4 regions of the Serratia marcescens subsp. marcescens ATCC 13880 genome follow, and region 3 is predicted to be linked to each of the others. Evidence: predicted binding sites of a transcription regulator. Region 3 holds the regulator's gene; each other region holds the start of a gene.
The links. The regulator PurR, encoded in region 3, represses purine synthesis genes. The targets are predictions, from matches to a motif close to CANGCAAACGTTTGCNTG.
Positions count from the first base shown of each region.

Region 1: pyrD (quinone-dependent dihydroorotate dehydrogenase) is a predicted target of PurR. The motif match lies at 3,405-3,422, and genes of this name have one in related genera.
Region 2: cybB (cytochrome b561) is a predicted target of PurR. The motif match lies at 2,721-2,738, and genes of this name have one in related genera.
Region 4: purH (bifunctional phosphoribosylaminoimidazolecarboxamide formyltransferase/IMP cyclohydrolase) is a predicted target of PurR. The motif match lies at 2,348-2,365, and genes of this name have one in related genera.

Region 1 is NZ_CP071238.1:1,828,550-1,833,301, reverse strand. Features, by position in the region: gene rlmKL (bifunctional 23S rRNA (guanine(2069)-N(7))-methyltransferase RlmK/23S rRNA (guanine(2445)-N(2))-methyltransferase RlmL) at 1-362, opposite strand, end outside; gene J0F90_RS08615 (YcbX family protein) at 466-1,569, shown strand; gene J0F90_RS08610 (cell division protein ZapC) at 1,576-2,124, opposite strand; gene pyrD (quinone-dependent dihydroorotate dehydrogenase) at 2,301-3,311, opposite strand; gene ssuE (NADPH-dependent FMN reductase) at 3,570-4,148, shown strand; gene J0F90_RS08595 (sulfonate ABC transporter substrate-binding protein) at 4,173-4,752, shown strand, end outside.
Region 2 is NZ_CP071238.1:983,147-987,898, forward strand. Features, by position in the region: gene J0F90_RS04550 (hypothetical protein) at 1-786, opposite strand, end outside; gene J0F90_RS04555 (hypothetical protein) at 783-2,069, opposite strand; gene cybB (cytochrome b561) at 2,123-2,647, opposite strand; gene J0F90_RS04565 (ABC transporter substrate-binding protein) at 2,917-4,518, opposite strand; gene J0F90_RS04570 (flavin reductase family protein) at 4,693-4,752, shown strand, end outside.
Region 3 is NZ_CP071238.1:2,287,836-2,292,587, reverse strand. Features, by position in the region: gene J0F90_RS11040 (C40 family peptidase) at 1-668, shown strand, start outside; gene sodB (superoxide dismutase [Fe]) at 868-1,446, shown strand; gene cydH (cytochrome bd-I oxidase subunit CydH) at 1,513-1,602, opposite strand; gene purR (HTH-type transcriptional repressor PurR) at 1,927-2,952, shown strand; gene punR (DNA-binding transcriptional activator PunR) at 2,940-3,896, opposite strand; gene punC (purine nucleoside transporter PunC) at 4,020-4,752, shown strand, end outside.
Region 4 is NZ_CP071238.1:303,011-307,762, forward strand. Features, by position in the region: gene purD (phosphoribosylamine--glycine ligase) at 1-547, opposite strand, end outside; gene purH (bifunctional phosphoribosylaminoimidazolecarboxamide formyltransferase/IMP cyclohydrolase) at 596-2,185, opposite strand; rRNA gene J0F90_RS01415 (16S ribosomal RNA) at 2,823-4,364, shown strand; tRNA gene J0F90_RS01420 (tRNA-Ile) at 4,439-4,515, shown strand; tRNA gene J0F90_RS01425 (tRNA-Ala) at 4,554-4,629, shown strand.

The DNA of each region.
Region 1 (4,752 bases), 460 kb from region 3:
GTGAAGCTGTCGACGATGGCGTCTTTCACCTTCAGCGCGCCATATTGGCTGTTGCGGATCTCTTCGTTCACGCCGCTGAAATGCACGGCAAAGGTTTTATCCACGCCAAAAATGCTCGGCCAGTCGATCGCCTGCACCCCGAGGTACAGATCCAGATCGCTGTGCACGCGGAATTCGTTCAGCGGCAACAGAATGCGCGAAGCCAGGCGGCTCCACAGCAAGCTTTGGTACAGAAGACGATCGTCACCCTGAAAATGTACCCCGCCCTGCACCACTTTGCAGTCGTGAGCGCCAAGCGCTTCCAGCTCGCTTTTTAACAGTTCTTCCAATCCACGCGCCGTGCTGGCAAACAGAGAGTTCATATCGTACTTATCACCAAAAAGAAAATTGTTGCGCATTATAGCTAATCCGCACCGCTTGTCATAAAGTTGCTCCCTTCTATTTAATCATCGCACGGAGATAAGGGTGATCACGCTTTCCAAACTCTACGTCCATCCGGTTAAATCACTGCGCGGCCTGCAGCTTTCTTACGCCCAGGTCGGCAGCAGCGGTCTGGCCTTCGACCGCAACTTTATGATCACCGAGCCGGACGGCACCTTTATTACCGCGCGCCAATATCCGCAGATGGTGCTGTTCACGCCGGCGCTGCTGCCGGACGGGCTGTTCCTGACCGCGCCGGACGGCGAAAGCGCCGCCATTCGCTTCAGCGACTTCGCCGCCGCGCCGCAGCCGACCGAGGTATGGGGCAACCATTTCACCGCGCTGACTGCGCCAGATGAGATCAACCGTTGGCTGAGCGGCTATTTCCAGCGCGACGTGCAGCTGCGCTGGCTGGGGCCGGAGCTGACCCGCCGGGTCAAGAAGCACCCTGAAATCCCGCTGACGTTTGCCGACGGCTACCCTTATCTGCTGATTAACCAGGCTTCGTTCAACGATCTGCAGCAGCGTTGCCCCGGCAGCATCAAGCTGGAACAGTTCCGCCCCAATCTGGTGGTGAGCGGCGCTACCGCCTGGGCTGAAGACGGCTGGCAGGTGATCCGCGTCGGCGACGTCATGTTCGATCTGGTGAAACCCTGCAGCCGCTGCGTGCTCACCACCGTCAGCACCGAGCGTGGCCGCAAGCACCCGAGCGGCGAACCGCTCAGCACGCTGCAAAAATTCCGCTCCGCCGACAACGGCGATATCGATTTCGGCCAGAATATGATCGCGCGCAACAGCGGCATCATCCGCGTGGGCGATACGGTGGAAGTGCTGTCGACCAAGCCGCCGCGCCCTTATGGCGCAGGCAAAGTGGTGGAGAGCGTGCAAGCGCCGCAAGACAGCGCGCACAGCGTCACGATCGAATATGAAGGAAAGGTGTTTACCGGCAACAACCAGCAGATTTTGCTCGAACAGCTGGAGCAGCAAGGCATCCGCGTGCCTTACTCGTGCCGCGCCGGGATTTGCGGCAGTTGCCGCATTACGTTGCTGAGCGGTGAAGTCGCGCCCCTGAAGAAAAGCGCGCTGGGCGACAACGGCACCATCCTGTGCTGCAGCTGCATCCCGAAAAGTGATTTGACCCTGGCGTAATCCGCCTTATACCGCCCTGTCGTAAGCCGGGGCGGCGCTTTCATCCTGCACGCAGGGTTTCAGCCGATCGTGCATCACCTTGATGGCGTCGCCCAATACCATGGTACGGCCGGCGACCGTCAGCTGATTTTGCGCCAGCAGGCACAGGCTGGCGTTATCCCCGGCCTCCACCACCAGCAAGCGCGCTTCCGCGCCGCTCTCCATCACTTTCACCGCCGCCAGCTCGCCGTTTTTCGGCTGCAGCGGGTAATGCTGCTGCGAGAAATGCCAGCTCTTTGGCATCAGCGGTTTCAGGAAGCGATAGGCGACCAGCGCATTCAACACCAGCTCGGCGCGCTGTTCATGGCTCAGCTTGACCTGCTTGCACTGTTCTTCATAGGTGAAATAAAGGGCAGCGTCATCCACGCAAAAAGCGCATTCATCAAAGGCGTCCGGCGTTAACATTTTGGCCGGGAAACGTGAACGAAAGATCATACCATTAGCTAAATCCAGCATTAGCCGATCGTGTTCGGCATCAAAATACCAACGCCAATTATCGTCAGGTTTTATCTTCATTTCGTATCCTTCTCGCTGCCTATGCCAACGCCGCACTCACCCTAAAAGGCGATTTTATCACCGATAAAATAGCTTAAACATCGGATAATTCCGCGAACGATATTTATGCTAACGAACAAAATATAGACGAGCCGGGGGCAGAAATAAACCCCCGGAATAAAATGAGAGGAAAAATATTAGATATGGGTAACGATATCTTTAATCAAACGCGGGCCGTGATAGATAAATCCGGAATAAATTTGCAGCAGGCTCGCGCCGGCCTCCATTTTTTCGCGCGCCGCCGTCAGCGAATCGATGCCGCCTACGCCGATAATCGGCAGGCGCCCCTGCAGTTCGGTGGAGAGACGACGGATCACTTCGGTGCTGCGTGATTGCAACGGACGCCCGCTTAACCCGCCCGCTTGTTCGCAATAATTCAACCCCTGGATCAATTTTCGATCCAACGTGGTATTGGTGGCGATCACGCCATCGATATTATGCCGCACCAGGCTATCGGCAATTTGGATCAATTCTTCTTCTGAAAGATCCGGCGCGATCTTTACCGCCACCGGCACATATTTGTGATGACGCGCATGTAATTCCTGCTGCTTATTTTTAATCGCAGCCAAAAGATCGTCCAGCGCTTCGCCATACTGTAAGGATCGTAACCCCGGCGTATTCGGTGAAGAGATGTTAATCGCGATATATCCGGCATACGGATAAACTTTATCCATGCAGATCAAATAATCGTCTTTGCCCTGCTCGACCGGCGTGTCTTTATTCTTGCCGATATTGATCCCAAGAATGCCGCCGAAATGGGATTTCTTAACGTTTTCAACCAGATTGTCCACGCCATGGTTATTGAACCCCATGCGGTTAATCAGGCCTTCCGCCTCAACCACGCGGAACAAGCGCGGCTTGTCGTTGCCCGGTTGCGGACGCGGCGTCACGGTGCCGACCTCCACATGGCCGAAGCCCATCGCGCCGAACGCATCGATGCATTCGCCGTTTTTATCCAGACCGGCGGCCAATCCCAGCGGGTTTTTAAACGACAGCCCCATGCAGCTGACCGGTTTGGTCGGCACGGACTGACGGACAAGAAACGCTAATGGGGTGCCGGTAATACGGCTGAGCTGACGAAAGGTCACTTCGTGCGCGCGCTCCGGATCGAGCTGGAACAACGCTTTCCTGATGAGGGGGTAGTACATGGACTCTCCTGATTTCCCGGTTGCAAACCGGGGGCGTATTATCCGGTATCCCCCGCCTAATTGGAATTGATTAAAGGCAAAAAAAGCCGTTTTTACGCAATCGTTTTCCCTCTTCGCCGCCAAATCGCTGCCAATCCGCTTTTGCGCATATCCAAATCAAAAAATGAGATTTAAAAAACGCGCCCGGTTGCTGGTAGGTTTAAAACACTTCCCATTGATTTTCTAATTAAACCTAACTTTTAGTTATAAGGAGTGGCAATGCGCGTTATATCACTGGCCGGTAGCCCACGCATCCCATCACGTTCCGCCGCGCTGCTCTCGCTGAGTCAGAACTGGCTGCGGCAGCAAGGGGTGGAAGTGACGGCCTATACCCTGCACGACTTTGACGCCGAAGATCTGCTGTACGCCAACTTCAACAGTCCGGCGATCAAGGCGTTTGCCGAGCAGCTGGCGCAGGCCGACGGCCTGCTGATTTCCACGCCGGTTTATAAAGCGTCGTTCTCCGGCGCGCTGAAAACCCTGCTGGATCTGCTGCCGGAACGCGCTCTGGATCATAAGGTGGTGTTGCCGCTGGCGACCGGGGGGTCTGTCGGCCACATGCTGGCGGTGGACTATGCGTTGAAACCGGTGCTGGCGGCGCTGAAAGCGCAAGAGGTGCTGCACGGCGTGTTCGCCGACGACAGCCAGATCCAGTTGACCGACGAAGGCGCCACGCTCACCGACGCCGTGGCCGCCCGGCTGGAAGAGGCACTGGCCAGTTTCTATCTGGCGCTTGGCCGCCGCAAACCGCCTGCGCTGCGCGTCGCCTCGCCACTGGCGGCGCGTCAAACCGCCTGAAACGCCTGGAAAAGGAGAGCCTGAATGAAACAACGCATCGCTTTGCGGCGTTGGCTGAGCGCCGCCGCCTTCACCGGCCTGCTGTCGCTGGTTTGGGCCAACGCCGCCGTCGCTCAGGATCCGGCGCAATTCCGCATCGGCTACCAAAAAGGATCGGTCAGTCTGGTGCTGGCGAAGAGCCACCGGCTGCTGGAGGAACGTTTCCCCGCTACCCGCATCAGTTGGATCGAGTTTCCCGCCGGCCCGCAGATGCTGGAGGCCTTGAACGTCGGCAGCATCGATCTGGGCAGCACCGGCGATATTCCGCCGATCTTCGCGCAGGCCGCCGGGGCGGATCTGCTGTATGTCGGCGTTGAGCCGCCCAAACCGAAGGCGGAAGTGATCCTGGTGCCGGAAAACAGCCCGATCAAAACCGTCGCCGATCTGAAAGGCCATAAGGTCGCGTTCCAGAAAGGATCCAGCTCACATAACCTGCTGCTGCGATCGCTGCAAAAAGCCGGACTGAAATTTACGGATATCCAGCCCGCCTATTTAACGCCCGCCGATGCGCGCGCTGCATTCCAGCAGGGCAACGTCGATGCCTGGGCGATCTGGGATCCTTATT
Region 2 (4,752 bases), 1.3 Mb from region 3:
CCAATGCAGTTCAGTCACCTCGCCGGTTTTACCGTTAACGGCGATGTGTAACGCGCCGGAGCCGAGCACCGGGTTCATCCAGAAATGCACGCGATCGCCATCAACGGCGGTAAAAATCTCGGGCATGGATTTGCGCTTACCGGAGGCGTAAGCCGTCGGTGAGTCCTCTTCGCCGCGCTCAAAGCCCAGCAGTTGTCGTGCGTCCAGCAGCGCCGGCAGCTCCAGCGTCTGCCGCCAATGGGCGCCGAAGTCCGGGCTGTAGAATACGCCTTCGGTGCTGATGAGATACAGCGCGCGTTTTCCCGGTTGCGCCACCAGTTTGCCGCCGACAAAGGAAGGCCGGTTGTCGTCGCCTTCCGGCCAGGGGATCAGCGCCCCGATGGTGCCCCGTTGCACGTCAACCAGCCTGCGGCCCTCAGAGAGAAAAAGCACGCACTCCTGTTCGCCGCACACCGCATCGTGGATCAAGTCGTCGAGTTCCCCCAGCATCTGTAACCCTTTTGGGCCGGCAAACAGCACCTGGCTGAGGTAGTTGGCCGCCCAGCCGTAAAAGCTATTGTACGCGCGGTCTTCACTTCTTTTGCTGGTGAGCAGCAGAGCGCCGTCCTGCGCCGGGTAGCTGTGGATGAGATCGTAACGGGCTATCGTCGGCAACGCCTGGTCGCCCTGAGTCCATTGCCACTGCGCATAGCGTTGCTCAGGGGCGAGCAAATAGACGCCCAGCGCGCTGGCCAAAAACAGCGTCAGGATAATAAGGGGTCTTTTATAAAGCGCTAACGTCATCATTTCAGCTCCGTCACCTGAGCCTGCCGCCATAACCTGCGGCGCAGATTTCGCAGGTATTTAAACGTTTTAAACGTGCGGTGCTGGTCAAAAGAGTACAGTCGGCAGATCTGGGCGAACCCCTCGATCAACAGCGCCAGGCCGCTGACCATCAGCATCAGCAGCAGAATAATCGGCGGCAATTCGCTGCCGAGACGCTTCAGGGTCCAGGCATCCAGGTGAAAGCCGGCCGGGGTATCGGCGTTATCCACCACCATCATGCCGAGCACAAAACACGCCACGATTGCCCCAAAAATGAAGACAACGCGCGCGCACAGGTTAAGACCGGCTTCGGTGAAGTAGCGATTGCCGCCGATGAGATAGGTTTGGCGATCGCGATGATTGATGATCCCACGCACTTTAGGCAACTCGGGAATGACGTCGTTCTCGCAATACAGCACCTGCAGCGGATCGCCTTTGGCGATGAAAAGCGGATGTTGCCGACGAAATACCGGATGCAGTTTGGTATTGGGGACATTGAGCGCGCGGGTCGTCAACGCGAAGTGCGTCTCCTTCTGGCGCCACGCATACGTATCCAAATACTGCACCTGCCGCGGGATCTCATATTGGCAGAGTTCGTAGTTCAGGGCGTTGACCGTCTCGATGCCAGAGGTCTCGACGCCGTCCGGGAGGGGGGACGCGGTCTGCAGCGGTGCGGTTGCCGGCACAGCGTCTGCGCGGACAGCCCGGTATTTGATGCCGGGGATTTTCAGGCTGAGCGAGCCGGGCGGCGTAACGTCTTGCCCCTGCAGCACGCGATCCAGCGCCCGGAGCAGGCGCCTGCGGCCGCGGTGCCCGATCAGCAGGAGCTCCGAACCGACGAACAGCACCATGCCGATGCCGATAAGGCCGGCGATGATGGCGATAAAGAACAGGACGATGGTCAGCCAGGAATCTTCCCCGTCCATGATGAAAAAGGCCGCCGGGAAACCGCCGGCCAGCACCGCGCCCAGCAGCAGCAGGGCGAAGTATTTCAGCTTGTATTTCAGCGTTCTGTCCGGCTCCAGCCGGCCTTTTGTCCCGTGCAGCAGCCAGTGCAGCCAGTAGCTGCCGTCTTGCAGGCGGTGGGCGCCGATCTTCACCCGATCGCCGGCGGCGAGCCTGGCCAGCAGATTTTCGCTGTCGCTGAAGTCGTCACGGTAAAAAAAGAATGTCTGGCCGGAGGCGATGATCCTCACCAGGTTGTCGGGCGCCGTCTGCTGGCAGGCGCATTGTTCGACGGTCACATTAAAAAATTGGGTTTGCATATCATTCCCTGTCAGCGGGCGTGGCCCGAAAATTCTTCCCTGGCGCCGGCTGGTCAGCGCTTTTTCATCAGCGGCAGCATGCGCACCAGCGCATTGTCCTTGACGATATAGTGGTGGAACAGCGCGGCGGTGGCATGCAGGCCGATCAGCCAGTAGCCGAATGACGCCAGCGTTTTGTGCCAGCCGATAATCGTCCGCGCCTGCGGCCGATCGGCCACGTCGGCGAACGGCATCGGCAGGCCGAACAGAAACCACTCCTTGCCGCCCAGATAGCGCGAATACACCCCCAGCACCGGCAGCGTCAGCAGCAGCAGGTAAATCAGGGTGTGCGTCAGGTGCGCCAGGCCGGTTTGCCACTTCGGCGGTTTGGGCGCGATGGCGGGCGAGGGGCGGCGCCAGCGCAGGAACAGGCGGGCGATCATCAGCGCAAACACCGTTACGCCGCAGCTGAAGTGGGTGACAACCAGCACGAACCAGGGGGCGCTGCCCGGTTCGGCAAAGCCCCGCAGCTCGATGGTGACGCAGGTGATGACCAGCAGGATCGCCACCAGCCAGTGCAGGCGAATTTGCCACGGCATGTAGGTGTTCTGCACCGGGTTACCTTTTGATGTTAAAGGGTCTGTGCGCCGATGGTAACGAAATGTTACATCGGAGGAAAGCGCGTGCGCGCAATTTAGGCAAAACGCCAGGTTCAACTCACTTATTAAGCTATTGGTTTAGGGGGATATGCGCCTGGCGATAGGTGAGCGTCGCAAGTTATGAAGCTAATAAACGATAGGTTCAGAGGCTGGCAGCTTATTAAGCGATGAAGCGGATTACGCCGCAGCCCTCGCTGCGGCGCCTGAGATCAGTTCAATTTGGCCTTGGCGAAATCGCTGCCGTTCACGTCCACCACGTAGCCGCTCAGGTTGCTGCGGGTGGCGTAGAACACTTTGCCGGTGGCCAGCGGCAGCCACGGCGCCTGTTTGGCGAAGATCACCTGCGCCTGTTGATACAGCTTGGCGCGCGCCTGTGGCTGGTTCTCCTGGATCGCCTGCTGGATCAGCCGGTCGTAATCCTTATCGCACCAGCGCGCCACATTGGCGCCGCTCTGCACGCCGGCGCAGCCGAGCAGGGTGGCGAAGTTGTCCGGATCGCCATTGTCCGATACCCAGCCGTACAGCGCGCTCTGTTGCTCGCCTTTGCGCAGCCCGGCCAGATACTGGCCCCACTCCCAGGTGACGATCTTGGCCTTCACGCCCACCTTCGCCCAGTCGCTCTGGATCATCTCGGCGATGCGTTTCGAGTTCGGGTTGTAAGGACGCTGTACCGGCATTGACCAAATGTCGGTTTCAAAGCCCTGTTCCAGCCCTGCCTGCTTCAGCAGCTCGCGCGCCTTCTGCGGATCGTAGGCGTACTCCGGCAATTTGTCGTTGTAGCCCAGCATGCCCGGCGGCAGCAGCGAATTGGCCGGCGTGCCGCTGTCTTTGAACACTGCGGCGACGATCGCTTTCTTGTCTACCGCGTAGCTCAGCGCCTGGCGCACCAGCAGGTTGTCGAACGGTTTTTTCTGGGTGTTGAACGCCAGATAGCCGACGTTCAGCCCGGTAATGTCGTGCAGCTGCAGGTTGCCGTCGGCCTTGATGGCGGCGAACTGTTCCGGCAGCGGCGCGGGGATGATTTGGCATTCGTTGGTTTTCAGCTTGGCCAGCCGGGTTTGCGGATCCGGCGTAATCGAGAAGATCAGGTGCTTGCTGGCCACTTCGCCCTGCCAGTAGTGCGGGTTGGCGGTGTAGCGGATCAGCGAATCCTGCTTGTACTGCTGCAGCGCAAACGGCCCGGTGCCGATCGGCCAGTTGTCGACGTATTCCGGCGTGCCCTTTTTTAGCATCGCGTCGGCGTATTCGGCGGACAGGATCGAGGCGAAATCCATCGCCCAGTCGGCGACGAAGGCGGCGTTGGGCTGGCTCAGCGTGAAGCGCACGTGATGCTCGTCCACCGCTTCCACCTTGGTGATCAGCTTATCCAGGCCCATGTCGGTGAAGTATTCATAGTTGCCGCCGGAGACCTTGTGATACGGGTTAGCGGGATCCTTCTGCCGCATCACGGTGAACACCACGTCTTCGGCGTTGAAGTCGCGCGTTGGGGTGAAGTATTTGTTGCTGTTGAATTTCACGCCCTGGCGCAGGGTAAAGATGTAGGTCTTGCCGTCCGGGCTGACGCTCCACTCGGTGGCCAGCGACGGGGCGGGGGTTTTATCGCTTTCGCGCAGCGTCACCAAGCGGTTGTACAGCACCTGCGAGGTGGCGATAAAGGTCGGCCCGGAGCTGGAGAGCTGCGGGTTGAACGATTCCGGCGAGGCGACGGTGCAGTACACCAGCGCATCGGAAGCGGCCAGCGCGCCGCCCGCCGACAACAGGCCGCAGCCGGCCAGCACCAATCCGGCGATAGGGTGTTTTAAAAACGTCAAGGCAAGATCCTCAGGTGGAGTGGGCCGTTACCGGCGAATTGATCTAACTATAGATAACGGATGGCGAGATCGGGAACAAGCGTCTCATCGGTGCATTCTGTGCGCCCCGCGTTGCTCGCCTTTACGGCGCAGATCTACACTGCTGGGCAAACAGTCACTCGCAAGGATTTCCCGATGAGCCACTTTCGTCCTGTCGCCCTCGAACACGCCAGCCGCCTGCTGAACCACGGCCCG
Region 3 (4,752 bases):
ATAAAGCCGCCAAAAAAGCCAAAGTGACGGCCCCCGAGAAAAAAACCAGGACCGCCAAGGTCAAAAGCGAGAAAAGCGCGAAAAAGATCGTCAGCGCCAAACCCAAGGCCAAAGCGCAGAAAATCGCCAAGATTAAAGTCACCCCGCCGAAAAAGGGCTATAAAAAAGGCTATGGCCGCCACCGCGACGCCGGTATGGCTACCGCCAAGCTGGCGCGTGATGAAAAACCGTTGAAACTCAGCCCGGCGCACAAAAAGCGTTACCAGCACGCCAAGCAGACTGCGATGGCCAAGCTGATGGATCAGATGGGCAAACCTTACCGCTGGGGCGGCAGCTCGCCGCGCACCGGCTTCGACTGTAGCGGACTTATCTATTACGCCTATAAAGACGTGGTGAAAATCAAGATGCCGCGCACCGCCAACGAAATGTATCACCTGCGCGACGCGGCGCCGATCAAGAAAAGCGAACTGGAAAGCGGCGATTTGGTGTTCTTCCGCATCAACAACCGCGGCGTGGCGGATCATGTCGGCGTCTATCTCGGCAACGGCAAATTCATCCAGTCGCCGCGCACCGGCGAAGAGATCCGCATCAGCCAGCTCGACAACGACTATTGGCAGAACCACTACATCGGCGCACGCCGCGTAGTGACGCCGAAAACCATCCGTTAACTCCCTGCTCTGCGCGGTTGCGGCCCCGGTCGCAACCGCCTGCTCAAGCTATCGCCCATCGCACCTCCCCACGCGCATTTCTCGCTTTTCTTCCTGTTTTTTATGATGAAAATTGTTAAGATTGAATGACCACAATAAAAAACGGCCCATCTGGCTCCCGCCTCGGCGGGAAAAAAGTGGCGCTGTAAAGGAGGAAGCAATGTCGTTTGAATTACCTGCATTACCGTATGAGAAAAACGCGCTCGAGCCGCACATCTCCGCCGAGACCCTGGAATACCACTACGGCAAACACCACAATACCTACGTAGTTAACCTGAACAACCTGGTGAAAGGCAGCGAGTTCGAGGGCAAATCGCTCGAGGAGATCATCAAGACCTCCAACGGCGGCGTGTTCAACAACGCCGCGCAGGTGTGGAACCACACCTTCTACTGGCACTGCCTGTCGCCACAGGGCGGCGGTGAACCGCAGGGCGAACTGGCGGCCGCGATCGTCAAATCCTTCGGCTCTTTCGCTGCGTTCAAAGAACAGTTCACCGATGCCGCCGTGAAAAACTTCGGCGCCGGCTGGACCTGGCTGGTGAAAAAACCGGACGGCGCGCTGGCGATCGTCAACACCTCCAACGCGGCAACTCCGCTGACCGGTGAAGATAAACCGCTGCTGACCGTTGACGTGTGGGAACACGCGTATTACATCGATTACCGCAATGCGCGTCCAAAATACCTGGAAAACTTCTGGGCGTTGGTCAACTGGACATTTGCGGCGGAAAACCTGGCGTAAACGCAGGCCTTGCCTAAGTAACGAGGCGCAGCCAGAGGCTGCGCCTTTTTTAAAACCGGCGGGAGATCAGTTCAACGCGGCGACAAAGCTGAAAGCGATGATCATCGCCAACGCGCCGACGGTAGTGAACAGAGACATCTTCAGATCGGTATCCATGACAACTCCTTTAAAATGGGCTTTCCTAAGGATAAAAGGCGCACAATTAGTACGTCAAATCATTTTCCCACAGTTCGCCGATAAAATCTTGTTATCATTTCCCGGTTTATAATCTCGATTACCTCTTCCACTTTTGTTCAATATGCGACAAAATTCGCAGTTCACAACTGCGTACCGGCATCCATGCCCCTCCTGATTAAGCGCTGAAGACTTCAACACACTAAAAACTCAGTTTTCGCTTCTCTGGAGAAGGATCTACGTAGGCAAACGATTAACATCACACTTACATGCTGTAAACATGTGAGTTCAGGAGTCATTCCTTACATGGCAACGATTAAAGATGTGGCCAAACGCGCGGGCGTTTCCACCACCACCGTTTCGCACGTCATCAATAAGACTCGTTTCGTCGCCGAAGAGACCAAAGCGGCCGTGTGGGCCGCCATCAAAGAGCTGCACTACTCGCCGAGCGCCGTGGCGCGCAGCCTGAAAGTCAATCACACCAAGTCGATCGGCCTGCTGGCCACCTCGAGCGAAGCGCCCTATTTTGCCGAAGTGATCGAGGCGGTGGAAAACAGCTGCTACAGCAAAGGTTACACCCTGATCCTGTGCAACTCGCACAACAATCTGGACAAGCAGCGCGCCTACCTGGCGATGCTGGCGCAAAAGCGCGTCGACGGCCTGCTGGTCATGTGTTCCGAATACCCGGATCAACTGCTGGGCATGCTGGAGGACTACCGTAATATCCCGATGGTGGTGATGGACTGGGGCGCCGCGCGCGGCGACTTCACCGACACCATCATCGATAACGCGTTCGAAGGCGGCTATCTGGCCGGCCGTTACCTGATCGAGCGCGGCCACCGCGATATCGGCGCCATCCCGGGCCAGCTGTCGCGCAACACCGGCGGCGGCCGTCATCAGGGCTTTATGAAGGCGCTGCAGGAAGCGCATATCGACATTCGCGAAGAGTGGATCGTCCAGGGTGACTTCGAGCCGGAGTCCGGCTACAAGGCGATGCACCAAATCCTGTCGCAAAAACAGCGGCCGACCGCGGTATTTTGCGGCGGCGACATCATGGCGATGGGCGCCATCTGCGCCGCTGACGAGCTGGGGCTGCGAGTGCCGCAGGATATTTCCGTGATCGGCTATGACAACGTGCGCAACGCCCGCTACTTCACCCCGGCGCTGACCACCATTCACCAGCCGAAAGAACGCCTGGGAGAAATGGCCTTCACCATGCTGCTGGATCGCATCATCAGCAAGCGCGAAGAATCGCAGGTGATCGAAGTGCATCCGAAGCTGGTCGAACGCCGTTCGGTCGCCGATGGTCCGTTCATCGACTACCGCCGCTGATCATCTTCCCTGCCGGAGGCCTGCGCGGCTTCCGGTGCCGCCTCACTCAGCCACTCCTGATTCAGCGTCTCGCCATCGCCCAAGTACGCCAGCAGCCAGCTCATCGCCGGTGACGGTTTATCCTGTTGCCAGGTCAGGCAGCAGGGGCTGGCGGGAAACGGCTGCTGCAACTGCAACGCCTTCAGCTCACCGCACTGCACCAGCGGCAGCGCCAGATGCGCCGGCATCATGCCGACGCACAATCCGGCGCACAAACAGTCGAGCGCCGAGGTCCAGTCCGGCACCACCAGCCGCCGCTGGTTATCCAGCGTCCAAGTGACGCGCTTGGGCAGATTGCGCGAGGTGTCTTCCAGACAAAGCGCAGGGTATGGCCTCAACCGATCGTCATTCAATGGCCCTGCCAGCTGCGCCAACGGATGCTGTGGGCTGACTACGCACAGCCAGTTCATATCCCCCATGTCGCGGAAAGCGAAGCCGCCGCCGACCGGCACCGCGCGCGTGGCGCCGATCGCCATGTCCACCCTGCCGTCCACCAACGCATCCCACACGCCGTTGAACACCTCGGGTTGCAGCATCAGTTCAACGTCGGGGAAATGGCGGTAGAAATCCAGCACCAGCTGGCGGCTGCGCTGCGGTTTGACGATGATGTCGACTGCGATATTCAGCTGGCCGCGCCACCCGTTGGCCACCTGTTGACAGTGGCGGCGGGTGTCGAGCATTTTTTTGATAACAACTCGCGCATCCTTGATAAACAGCGCGCCGGCCGGCGTCAACTCCACATCACGGTGACGCCGCTCAAACAGCGGCACCGCCAGCCATTGTTCCAGTTGCCGCACGGTATAGCTCACCGCCGACGGTACCCGGTGCAGCTCCTGCGCCGCCGCGCTGAAACTGCCGGTGCGCGCCACCGCGTCAACAACTTCAAGAGAATATTCAGACCACATCGCTTTGCCTTCAATTTTTTTAACAGCACTTTGCAAATATTACCGTTTCACAAGCAGAGATCCAGCCGGATACACTGGCCGGCGCTAAAAACCTGCGACACTAAAATATTAACGAGAAATACCATGCGAAACTCCTTTGGTTTTATGTTCTACCTCGCCGGCCTGAGCATGCTGGGTTATCTGGCGACCGATATGTACCTGCCCGCCTTCGGCGCCATGCGGGAGGAACTGCAAATTTCCGCCGGCGCGGTCAGCGCCAGCCTGAGCATCTTTCTGGCCGGCTTCGCCTTCGCGCAGTTGCTGTGGGGGCCGCTCTCCGACCGACTGGGCCGCAAACCGGTATTATTGATTGGCCTGTCGCTGTTCGCGCTCGGCTGCCTGGGCATGCTGTGGGTGGAAAATGCCGTGCAGCTCTGGATACTGCGCTTTATTCAGGCCGTCGGCGTCTGTTCCGCCGCCGCCATCTGGCAAGCGCTGGTGGTCGACCGCTACCGCGAAGGCCAGGCCAACCGCGTATTCGCCACCATCATGCCGCTGGTGGCGCTGTCGCCGGCGTTGGCGCCGCTGCTTGGCGCCTGGCTGCTGAACCACGCCAGCTGGCGCGCGATCTTCGCCGTGCTGTTGGCCATCACCGCCCTGCTGCTGCTGCCGACGTTGCTGCTCAAAGATCGCGCCAAAACGCAACCCGCCGCCGATGCGCCAAAAAGCGGCGTCAGTTTTTGGCAATTATTGAAATCCCCGGTGTTCAGCGGCAACGTCGCTATGTACGCCGCCTGCTCGGCCGGCTTCTTTGCCTGGCTGACCGGCTCGCCGTTCATCCTCGGTGATATGGGCTACGGCCCGAGCGACATCGGTC
Region 4 (4,752 bases), 2.0 Mb from region 3:
GATGACCGGCGTCGCCGAAGGCGTTGCCGGCCAGCATGTCACGCACGGCTTCTTCCGCTTCCTGCAGCGTCATCGCGACGATCACGCCTTTACCGGCCGCCAGGCCATCAGCCTTGATGACGATCGGCGCGCCTTTGCGGCGCACATAGGCCAGCGCCGGCTCCACCTCGGTGAAGTTTTCATATTCGGCGGTCGGGATGCGGTGGCGCGCCAGGAAATCTTTGGTGAAGGCTTTGGAGCCTTCGAGCTGCGCGGCGGCCTGTGATGGGCCGAAGATTTTCAGACCGGCGGCCTGGAAGGCGTCGACCACGCCGATCACCAGCGGCGCTTCCGGCCCAACGATGGTCAGACCGATGTCATGGCTCTGGGCGAACGCGACCAGGGCGGGGATGTCGGTGGCGGCGATCGCCACGTTTTCCAGATTGGCTTCCAGCGCGGTGCCGGCATTACCCGGCGCGACGTAGACTTTGTCCGCCAGCGGAGACTGGGCGGCTTTCCAGGCCAGCGCGTGTTCGCGCCCGCCGTTGCCGATAATCAAAATGTTCATCAGGGGCTCCACGAATGGCGTGCGCCGGAGCGCACGCGGCAAAAGGAATTAATGGCGGAAGTGACGCATGTCGGTGAAGATCATCGCGATGCCGTGTTCGTTGGCGGCGGCGATCACTTCGTCGTCGCGGATTGAGCCGCCAGGCTGGATCACGCAGGTGATGCCAACCGCCGCGGCGGCATCGATGCCGTCGCGGAACGGGAAGAAGGCGTCGGAGGCCATGGCGGAGCCTTTCACTTCCAGCCCTTCGTCGCCCGCTTTGATGCCGGCGATCTTGGCGGAGTAAACGCGGCTCATCTGGCCGGCGCCTATGCCGATGGTCATGTTGTCACGCGCATAAACGATGGCGTTGGATTTCACGAACTTGGCCACTTTCCAGCAGAACAGCGCATCACGCAGTTCCTGCTCGGTCGGCTGGCGCTCGGATACCACGCGCAGATCGGCGGCGGTTACCATGCCCAGATCGCGATCCTGCACCAGCAGGCCGCCGTTGACGCGCTTGAAGTCCAGCCCCGCCACGCGTTGCTGCCACTGGCCGCAGGCCAGCACGCGCACGTTCTGTTTGGCGGCCAGCAGGGAGCGCGCTTCCTGGGTGACGTTTGGCGCGATGATCACTTCCACGAATTGGCGGCTGATGATCGCCTGCGCGGTGGCGGCGTCCAGCTCGCGGTTAAAGGCGATGATGCCGCCGAAAGCGGAGGTCGGGTCGGTTTGGTAAGCGCGCTCGTAGGCGGCCAGAATGTCGTCGCCGATCGCCACGCCGCAAGGGTTGGCGTGCTTGACGATCACGCAGGCCGGTTCGGCGAACTCTTTCACGCATTCCAGCGCGGCGTCGGTATCGGCGATGTTGTTATAGGACAGCGCTTTGCCCTGCAGCTGCTCGGCGGTCGCGACGGACGCTTCCTTCACCTCTTCCTCTATATAGAAGGCGGCCTGCTGGTGGCTGTTCTCACCGTAGCGCATATCCTGCTTCTTGATGTAGTTGAGGTTCAGGGTACGCGGGAAGCGGCCGGACGGTTGCTCGGTCTCGCCGTGGTACGCCGGCACCAGCGCGCCGAAGTAGTTGGCGATCATGCTGTCGTAGGCGGCGGTGTGTTCGAAGGCTTTGATGGCGAGATCGAAGCGGGTGGCATAGCGCAGCGAGCCGTCGTTGTTGTCCATCTCGGTAATGATGGCGGCGTAGTCGCTGCTTTTCACCACGATGGCGACGTCTTTATGGTTCTTGGCGGCGGAGCGCACCATGGTCGGGCCGCCGATATCGATATTTTCAACCGCGTCTTCCAGCGAGCAATCCGGGCGCGCCACGGTTTGGGCGAACGGGTACAGATTGACGACCACCATGTCGATAGGCTTGATGTCATGCTGATTCATGACGGCGTCGTCCTGGCCGCGGCGGCCGAGAATGCCGCCGTGGACTTTCGGGTGCAGGGTCTTAACTCGTCCGTCCATCATCTCCGGGAAGCCGGTGTAGTCGGAAACTTCGGTAACGGGCAGACCGGCGTCTGCCAGCAGACGAGCGGTGCCGCCGGTGGAGAGCAGTTCAACGCCGCGCTGGGAAAGCGCTTCGGCGAATTCAACGATACCGGTTTTGTCAGACACGCTGAGCAGGGCCCGGCGGATTGGACGAGGTTGTTGCATGGTTTTATCCCTTGGCTTTGAGTCGCAATTAAAGAGCGTTACGTGAATGTCCACCTCGTTCTCTCTATAAGGAAGGGTTTTTTGCCTTATAAAGGGAGGGTCAGGCACATATTCAGGTAGCGCCCCCATAAAAAGGGGGATCGTTTCGTCGCGGGGAATTGTAGCGAAAACGTTTGCGTGGCGCTCGTAAATTTTCCGTGCAAATCGCATCTGTGGATAACACTGTGTGCAAGTGGGTATAAGGCGGGGTTTTGCTGTGGAATGCAGCGAACGATCGTTTTTGCTGAAAATACCTGTTGCGGCCTGCGAGGAACTCCCTATAATGCGCCTCCATCGACACGGAACATGTGAACAACTTCACAGAGTCTCCGGGGGTCGCAGAGAAAAAACCCTGAAAATTAGGGTTGACTCTGAAAGAGGAAAGCGTAATATACGCCACCTCGAGTTAGCAAGCGAAAGCGCCTAACTCACTGCTCTTTAACAATTTATCAGACAATCTGTGTGGGCACTCCACAAGACGATATCCAGCATCTTCGGATGCAAAAAAATATCAAGTCTTGAAGAGTGACTAACTGAAGTAAAATTCATGCAGTAAATCTTTGAGCATCGCTTCTCGAGTGGAAGCAAATCAAGCTTTTAATTGAAGAGTTTGATCATGGCTCAGATTGAACGCTGGCGGCAGGCTTAACACATGCAAGTCGAGCGGTAGCACAGGGGAGCTTGCTCCCTGGGTGACGAGCGGCGGACGGGTGAGTAATGTCTGGGAAACTGCCTGATGGAGGGGGATAACTACTGGAAACGGTAGCTAATACCGCATAACGTCGCAAGACCAAAGAGGGGGACCTTCGGGCCTCTTGCCATCAGATGTGCCCAGATGGGATTAGCTAGTAGGTGGGGTAATGGCTCACCTAGGCGACGATCCCTAGCTGGTCTGAGAGGATGACCAGCCACACTGGAACTGAGACACGGTCCAGACTCCTACGGGAGGCAGCAGTGGGGAATATTGCACAATGGGCGCAAGCCTGATGCAGCCATGCCGCGTGTGTGAAGAAGGCCTTCGGGTTGTAAAGCACTTTCAGCGAGGAGGAAGGTGGTGAGCTTAATACGTTCATCAATTGACGTTACTCGCAGAAGAAGCACCGGCTAACTCCGTGCCAGCAGCCGCGGTAATACGGAGGGTGCAAGCGTTAATCGGAATTACTGGGCGTAAAGCGCACGCAGGCGGTTTGTTAAGTCAGATGTGAAATCCCCGGGCTCAACCTGGGAACTGCATTTGAAACTGGCAAGCTAGAGTCTCGTAGAGGGGGGTAGAATTCCAGGTGTAGCGGTGAAATGCGTAGAGATCTGGAGGAATACCGGTGGCGAAGGCGGCCCCCTGGACGAAGACTGACGCTCAGGTGCGAAAGCGTGGGGAGCAAACAGGATTAGATACCCTGGTAGTCCACGCTGTAAACGATGTCGATTTGGAGGTTGTGCCCTTGAGGCGTGGCTTCCGGAGCTAACGCGTTAAATCGACCGCCTGGGGAGTACGGCCGCAAGGTTAAAACTCAAATGAATTGACGGGGGCCCGCACAAGCGGTGGAGCATGTGGTTTAATTCGATGCAACGCGAAGAACCTTACCTACTCTTGACATCCAGAGAACTTTCCAGAGATGGATTGGTGCCTTCGGGAACTCTGAGACAGGTGCTGCATGGCTGTCGTCAGCTCGTGTTGTGAAATGTTGGGTTAAGTCCCGCAACGAGCGCAACCCTTATCCTTTGTTGCCAGCGGTTCGGCCGGGAACTCAAAGGAGACTGCCAGTGATAAACTGGAGGAAGGTGGGGATGACGTCAAGTCATCATGGCCCTTACGAGTAGGGCTACACACGTGCTACAATGGCATATACAAAGAGAAGCGACCTCGCGAGAGCAAGCGGACCTCATAAAGTATGTCGTAGTCCGGATTGGAGTCTGCAACTCGACTCCATGAAGTCGGAATCGCTAGTAATCGTAGATCAGAATGCTACGGTGAATACGTTCCCGGGCCTTGTACACACCGCCCGTCACACCATGGGAGTGGGTTGCAAAAGAAGTAGGTAGCTTAACCTTCGGGAGGGCGCTTACCACTTTGTGATTCATGACTGGGGTGAAGTCGTAACAAGGTAACCGTAGGGGAACCTGCGGTTGGATCACCTCCTTACCTAAAGATATTAGTTCGAGTGGCGTGCTCACACAGATTGTCTGATAGAAAGTAACGAGCAGAAATACCTTTATAGGCTTGTAGCTCAGGTGGTTAGAGCGCACCCCTGATAAGGGTGAGGTCGGTGGTTCAAGTCCACTCAGGCCTACCACTTCTCGGAAGTGGAAAAGGTACTGCGCGTGACTGTATGGGGCTATAGCTCAGCTGGGAGAGCGCCTGCCTTGCACGCAGGAGGTCAGCGGTTCGATCCCGCTTAGCTCCACCATATAGTCCGGTATTTAATACTTCAGAGTATATTGGCGACAGTATGCTGCGAAGTATTTTGCTCTTTAACAATCTGGAACAAGCTGAAAATTGAAACATGACGGCTGAAATTTGTCCCTCCGTA